DNA from 3 places in the Paenibacillus sp. J22R98 genome. Region 1 is predicted to be linked to each of the others. Evidence: riboswitches for the same ligand, from Rfam matches in the RefSeq annotation. Region 1 holds a riboswitch; each other region holds the start of a gene.
What was found. Region 1 has a riboswitch for cyclic di-AMP ahead of AC50Y3_RS28560 (resuscitation-promoting factor). Riboswitches for the same ligand answer to the same signal wherever they lie in the genome.
Positions count from the first base shown of each region.

Region 1 (2,267 bases):
CAACCGTGAAACCATTCCAACCACGATGGCACTTGCCGAGCAGTATTCCTTTATTTATGCCGCCGTCGGCTGGCATCCGGTTGACAGCATTGATATGCGGCCAGAGGATTTGGATTGGATTGCGTCGCTCTGCGATCATCCGAAGGTCGTGGCGATCGGTGAAATTGGACTGGATTATCACTGGGATACCTCGCCTAAGGATGTTCAGCAGCGTGTATTTCGCGAGCAAATCCAATTAGCTAAGCAGAAAAAGATGCCGATTGTTATCCATAACCGTGATGCCCATGAGGATGTCGTTACCTTGCTCCGAGAAGAGGGCGCCAAGGACGTTGGCGGCGTCATGCACTGCTTCTCCGGCAGCTGGGAAACGGCGAAACAATGTCTCGATATGAACTTCTATATTTCATTCGGTGGACCGCTTACATTCACCAATGCAAGGGTGCCAAAGGAAGTGCTTTCACAAGTGCCTTTGGACCGGATTTTGATCGAAACGGATGCTCCATATTTGGCACCGCATCCCCATCGAGGGAAACGAAATGAGTCTTCTTTCGTCCGTCTTGTAGCAAACACGATTTCGGAGATAACAGGTAAAAGTGTGGAGGAAGTCGGCAAAATAACCACGGAAAATGCAATGAAATGTTTTGGAATCTGATGAAAACGGCTTTGAAAGCAAGGATTTGGGACTATTCTCGTGATAAAACTGATTTTTTTTGAAGAAATTGCTTACTTTTCGCCTATTTTTCCTTGAAATTCGTTAAAATCGTCATTAATCAGTTCTTTACAATGTGGCGCGGTAGACGTTATGATTCATTTCAGAGCAACAAAACTTGTATTCCTTTTCCAATAAAACGCTTAATCTCCGATGATCGGAGAGCGGGGGAACCAATTGTTGAAACTGTTTGTAGCAAGAAGAAACAGCTTGTTCGTTTCTTCTCCTTAAAAACGTGTTCGTCGACTAAAGGGCGACACTGTTTTGTACAAAGGCAGACAGTGATAGACATGAAATTCTTCTTGGGGTGAATTTTGCGACCGGCGCAGCAATGTTAATCGTGCCATTAGCGAATAGGGCGACTCTCACGTCCGAATCCGACAGCTAACCTCGCAAGCGTCAATAAGAGAGATCAACCTCGTGAATGCAACTCCATGCTACCATTGTCTAATGGGAAGCCACGAAACAGATCCTCTGTCGTCGGGCTTCTTTTTGTTTGAAAGAAGCATAAACTGACGACAAAAGCTGTATTATGGAAGTGGTCCGGGGCGGAAATTGGAAAGAAAATCTCTATAGTCGCGTCTATGTAATCATGCGTAACAAAGGCGGCGGGGCTATGTAAGGAGGACCGAAGAAATGGGAGCACTCCAGCTTAAGGACACCCATGGGAAACGATCATCCAGCATGTCTTTCGCATTGCGATGGAAGCATGAGAACGTGCGTTTAATTGTACTAAGCGCCATGATCTCAATCGCTATGACTTTCATGTTTCTGGTGTTGTTGTACGGAACGGCTGACAAGCGCGTGTCCGTAGTAGTGAATGGACGAGAAACCATTGTCTCTACGAAGCAATGGGTCCTTCAACGCCTACTGGATGAACAAGCTATTGCAGTTGGCACTTATGATAAAGTGTCGATGCCGCTGGATGGCGGTATTAAAGACGGTGACCGAATCGTTATCGATCAAGCGGTGCCTCTTATTGTAAAAGCTGACGGCAAAGCAAGAACGTTGTACACGACAGAAAGAACCGTACAGGCGGCGATCGATCAGGCTCATATATCGATACGCAGTCAAGATAAGGTAGTACCTTCATTATCCTCGACACTTAAACCGAATATGATCATCTCGATCACTCGGATTGACACGAAGATCTCGGAGAGTACCCACCCCGTTCCTTTCTCCATTGTGAAGAAGGATAATCCCAAGCTTGCGCTAGGGAAAGAACAGCTTGTCCAAACGGGTAAACAAGGCACTGTCGTTAAGCGTTATGAAAAGACTTTCGAAGACGGCGTTCTAGTCTCACAGACACTGGTCGAGAAGTTGACCAAGTCACCATCTGTCGATCAGATCGTGTCAGTCGGGACGAAGAAGCCTGAGCCGAAGGTAACGATGCTAAGGGCGAATTCGCCGAGTGTATCTACCATGACGAAGCGGGGCGTTACATTCAGTGCAAAGAAAGTATTGAAGAACGTAACCCTTACGGCTTATTCAGCCGGCTTGGCTTCAACAGGTAAAGGAAAGAACCATCCACAGTACGGCATAACCGCATCGGGATCAC
Region 1 covers NZ_JBXENW010000016.1:10,683-12,949, forward strand. Annotated here, with positions in the region: gene AC50Y3_RS28555 (TatD family hydrolase) at 1-652, shown strand, start outside; cyclic di-AMP (ydaO/yuaA leader) riboswitch at 840-1,123, shown strand; gene AC50Y3_RS28560 (resuscitation-promoting factor) at 1,346-2,267, shown strand, end outside.

Region 2 (2,267 bases), on a different contig from region 1:
AAGGCTGGCGACTGACCGTTAAGCACTTCTACATTATCATTATGTTGTTTCTATATGAGCTGATATGGGGCTTCTTCCTCTATCGAACCATCGAAGGCATTACCGTGCCGCTTCTAAAAAGGTTCCCGGACAGCATCGGCAGCAGCGGGACGGCCGTTCAGCTCTTCATGACGGAGGCGCAGTTCCAGCTCATCAAGACCGATCTGATCCGCCCATACATCTGGCTCTTCTGCGGGCTGCTGGCTGGGCGCATTGTGATCACCCCTTTCCTGAATGCAGGGCTGTTCCACTCTCTCCATCATGTGACGGACGCGGACGGAACAAAATTTCTAAAAGGCATTCGAGCGGCTTGGAAACCGGTAGCGCTGCTCTACTTGGTGGAGACGACGCTCACGCTCCTCCCGGCCATCTGGCTGCTGCCTCGGGCTTTAACAAAACTACTGGCAAGCAATTCACTGCTGGAGTTTGCGCAGCATGCAGGTCCGTGGGCGGGTGCTTGGCTCGCTTGGGCGGTTCTGATCCACCTGCTCTTCCTCTCCATGCAGTTCGGAGCGGTCGCCGGAACCGGCACCCTCCGGTCCTTATGGACATGTATTGCGAACTTCCTGCCTTTCGCCGGCATTTCCCTTCTCATGTGGGCCATCGGAGCCGTGCTTAGCATGACCATTGCCTCCGTCTCGCTGCTTTGGGCAGGTTTGCTGGCACTTATCCTGCATCAAGGCTACCAGTTAATCCGAACCATCATGAAGGTGTGGACGGTAGCCGCCCAGTACGACGCCTGGCAGTCGAAACAAGTCTAATCCGTGCGCAGAGGCCGCCCACCATGTCATGTTAATGGCAGTGGGACGGTCTCTTTTTCAACTAATAACTGGCATATAAAAGACAAACCCCTCGACAGAGCGGGTTTTTTTGACATGCGTCTTTATTCAAGATGAGACATGCTTTGCAGGGATGGGCTGCGCGTGAGCGCGGTGGTGAGCGAGACCCAAAACGGCTCAAACCAGCGGCCGCTATACGAAAATGAGAGGTAAAAGGTTGCATTCTAATAATTTTAATTTGTGAACAAGTTGTGAACTAGGAAGGAGAAGGAAGAAAATGATCGAATAATTATGCCTAGAAATGAAAATTTTGCCGAATTCCCATCACGGGAAACGGGGGAACCATCTTGGGTGAATTGATCCCGACATCCGCAAAGCGAGCCGCGGAATGCCAGAGGTGATCATAGGGAGCCTTCAACCGAACCCCACAGCTAACCTCGTAGGCACTGGAAGGAGTTTCCCGTTTTGAAAAAGATTTCTGCACTTTTGATCGGACTGGCGATGCTTCTACTTTTTCAAACAGGAAGCGTTTTCGCGCAATCCAAAATGGATGGGGTCATCTCAGATCTGATCGGTACACCTTATGTGTACACCGGCACGACAACGAAAGGGTTTGACTGCTCCGGATTCACCATGTACGTGTTTAATAAACTCGGCGTGGATATCCCGCATGCATCCCGTTCGCAAGCACAGCTGGGCAAGAAAATCGCGAAAGCGGATTTGATTGCCGGCGACCTCGTATTTTTTAATACGACAGGCAAAGGAATCTCGCATGTTGGCGTCTATGTTGGAGAAGGCAAGTTTGCACATTCCTCCAGCAGCAAAGGTGTGACCATCAGCGCACTAAGTGATTCCTACTATTCCAAACGGTACGTTACAGCACGTCGCGTGATGAGCCCGGAAACGTATGAGAAATACGCGAACGAGCCTTCTGACGAAGCAGATGGCGGCGACGACGAGTAAGTTTGATTGCACCTGCCTAGGTGCCTGTGTGAGCACAAAAGAAGCCGCAGCTGTTCGTCCTTCGGGACAAGCATCTGCGGCTTCTTTTGTTTCACTATAAGATATTCGGGATTACCGCCTTAAGTAGCGCACCCACCAGAACGTTCGGCCAACCTGGATATCGAGCTTGCTGCCAAGCGGCGCAAAGAGATCATGCAGCTCGATTGGCGTCGCACAGCCCTCGCTCCGGCGATCGGCCATGACGACGATCGCGCCTGAGGCAAGCCGCTCATGCCAGGCTTCGAGAAAGTTTTGACGCTCACCTGCCGGCAGCTCACCGAGGCAGAAGCAAGCAAGCCCCGCATCGAACGTATCCGCTACTGCCTTGAGCTCCTCTTGACGAACCGCCTTCGTCACCGGCGTTGTCAGACGCGGCGTTCTCGGCCCAGTCACCCGCAGCACACGCCGTCCCGCCAACGTATCGGTTAACCCCACCTCTAGCTTCTT
Region 2 covers NZ_JBXENW010000012.1:35,204-37,470, forward strand. Annotated here, with positions in the region: gene AC50Y3_RS26435 (hypothetical protein) at 1-800, shown strand, start outside; cyclic di-AMP (ydaO/yuaA leader) riboswitch at 1,120-1,279, shown strand; gene AC50Y3_RS26440 (C40 family peptidase) at 1,284-1,781, shown strand; gene AC50Y3_RS26445 (hypothetical protein) at 1,893-2,267, opposite strand, start outside.
Region 2: it holds a riboswitch for cyclic di-AMP, as region 1 does, so the genes downstream of both, AC50Y3_RS26440 (C40 family peptidase) here and AC50Y3_RS28560 (resuscitation-promoting factor) in region 1, are expected to answer to the same signal.

Region 3 (2,267 bases), on a different contig from region 1:
TGCGGGTTGCATTGATCAGCATCGCGTATTTAATGAGCGCGCGCGGAATTTGTCTTCGATTGCTCACCGTAATTTCTCTGAAGCCCGCATCCACCTTCTCGGTCAGCTTCAGAATGGAGCGCTTGAAGTCATCCCGTTCCTTCGTAGGCTCCTGGCTCGAATCCACGAAGACGACAACCTCCAGGTCGCCGCTAAGACGCTTCGCAATTTGCTGACCGCGCCGGATATAGATGGAGCCATTCCAGTGATACTGCGCCGCTACCAAGATGCGTTCCGTAGCGCCGGACGGACCGATGAAGCCCTGCTCCTCGCGGTATTTCTCCAGCGACTCATTCACGCCCTCGGCCATCAGCCGCAGGGCAATCTCTCTGAGCTTGCCAAGGTTCCCGCGCTTGAGCAGCCCGGGATCTTTAATATTGTTTAAACGCCCTTCATTTAGGCGTGACAGAATCGTTTCCGGCGATGCATCGATAAGCCTTACCTCATCCGCCAATTCCAGCAGATCCGCAGACACTGTACATTCCGCCGAGATACCTGTCAGCTTCTGCGCAAGCTCGGTTATCCCCTCGAGTTCGTATACATTCACGGTTGTGATGATACTGATACCGTGACTCAGAAGAAATTGGATGTCCTCCAGACGCGTCGGGAACTTCGCTTCCGGACGGTTCTCGTGCGCCAGCCCGTCTACGAGCAGCACCTCCGGATTCCGTTCCAGAATCGCATCCAAATTAAGATCTTTCTTCTCCACGTCCCCCTTGTACCAATGAATGCTCGGGATCCGCTCCAAATCAGCAAGCTGCTCCACCGTTTCAGGCCGGCGCATCGTCGATACTGCGCAGATGACAACCTCAATGCCTTGCTGCTTAAGCGCTTGGCCTTCACGCAGCATATGATAGGTTTTGCCTGAGCCACTCACGGCACCAACATAAATTTTAAGACGGCCGCGATGAATTTTGGAGATGGATAAGAGCATTTCTTCAGGGGTTTTGCGGCGGTAACCAGCCATGACAACTTCGCCTTCCTTTCTACACCTTTAAACTTACATAATCTTCGCAAACTTATTCTTCTTTGTGTCCACCTTTATTCTAATAAACAGCACAAAAAAGAAGCCTGCAGGAATTGCCTCTTTAACACAGAGGAACGCCTCTCGCGGCTTCTAGGCACAAGTTATCATCAAAGTGTCTATATGCACGAACAATCGTTGCCTCTCGTATACGCTTTCGAGGTTAGCTGACGGATTCGGGCGTGAGAGTCGCCCTACTTAAAGCATGGACCGAGCGGTCCGTTCTTCAAGATTCACCCCAGTTGAGTGGTTCCCCCGATTTCTAATCAGAAATTCAGCGCTATAGCAGAAGATTAAGCATGAATCGTATGTTACGCCTGCGCATGTCTTTTGTAAAGGAATGCCGCAAACGGTTTCGTTCTCATTTCCAGCCAACTGGCGCGAATATAACGCTTACAATGGAGTCGATCGCAAGCAGTCTCACTCTACCTCACTAATTTGCCGTTTCTCGCAAATAAGGCGAAATAGAACGGACTGCCCGCTTCTTCTCCTTAGTTATAACCGAAGCCCATCTCAATTAACCGCAATAATAGACCGATCAGGAAACCGCAAACGGCACCATTGACCCGAATCCATTGCAGGTCCTGCCCAACTTTATCTTCTATTAACTCCACCAGCTGATCATTGTCGAGCCGATCGAGGTTCTCCTTCACGAACGAGCCGATCTTCGTGTGATTCCGTTCAATGAGTCCGGCAACCTGCCCTTTCAGCCATTGTTCGGCATCCTGAACCAGTCCATGGTTGGCTTCCAAGCGATCAAGAAGACCCTCCAGCATCGGCCATACCTTAGCTGCAAAATCCTCCGAATGGAGAAATGTGATTCCCTTCTCCCGCAAGGATACAAACATGCGCGTCATCTCGCTTTCGAGATCAAATGAAGCGAGCAGCTCATCGCGCAGCGCATTCAGCTGTCCGGTTTCGGCCAAACGGGAAATCAACATCTCGAGCCCTTGATGCAGATGCTTCATAATAACAGCACGCCGATTGGTGCCCTGAACCTTGAGCTCATGAATCTTCGTCAAAATAAAGGATTGCAGCATCGTGCCCAGTTTATCCTCATCCAAATACCCGATGAACGCGTTGACCGCAAACTGCATCAGGCCGCCTAAATTCAGCCCTTTTACAAGCGTCATCGCCGCATTGCCCAGCTCGCGGCGCATCCCCTCCGTGCTCGCCCACTCTTCCGCGCGCTCCAGCAGCAAAT
Region 3 covers NZ_JBXENW010000010.1:85,457-87,723, forward strand. Annotated here, with positions in the region: gene AC50Y3_RS24390 (histidine kinase) at 1-1,006, opposite strand, end outside; cyclic di-AMP (ydaO/yuaA leader) riboswitch at 1,201-1,353, opposite strand; gene AC50Y3_RS24395 (DUF445 domain-containing protein) at 1,555-2,267, opposite strand, start outside.
Region 3: it holds a riboswitch for cyclic di-AMP, as region 1 does, so the genes downstream of both, AC50Y3_RS24390 (histidine kinase) here and AC50Y3_RS28560 (resuscitation-promoting factor) in region 1, are expected to answer to the same signal.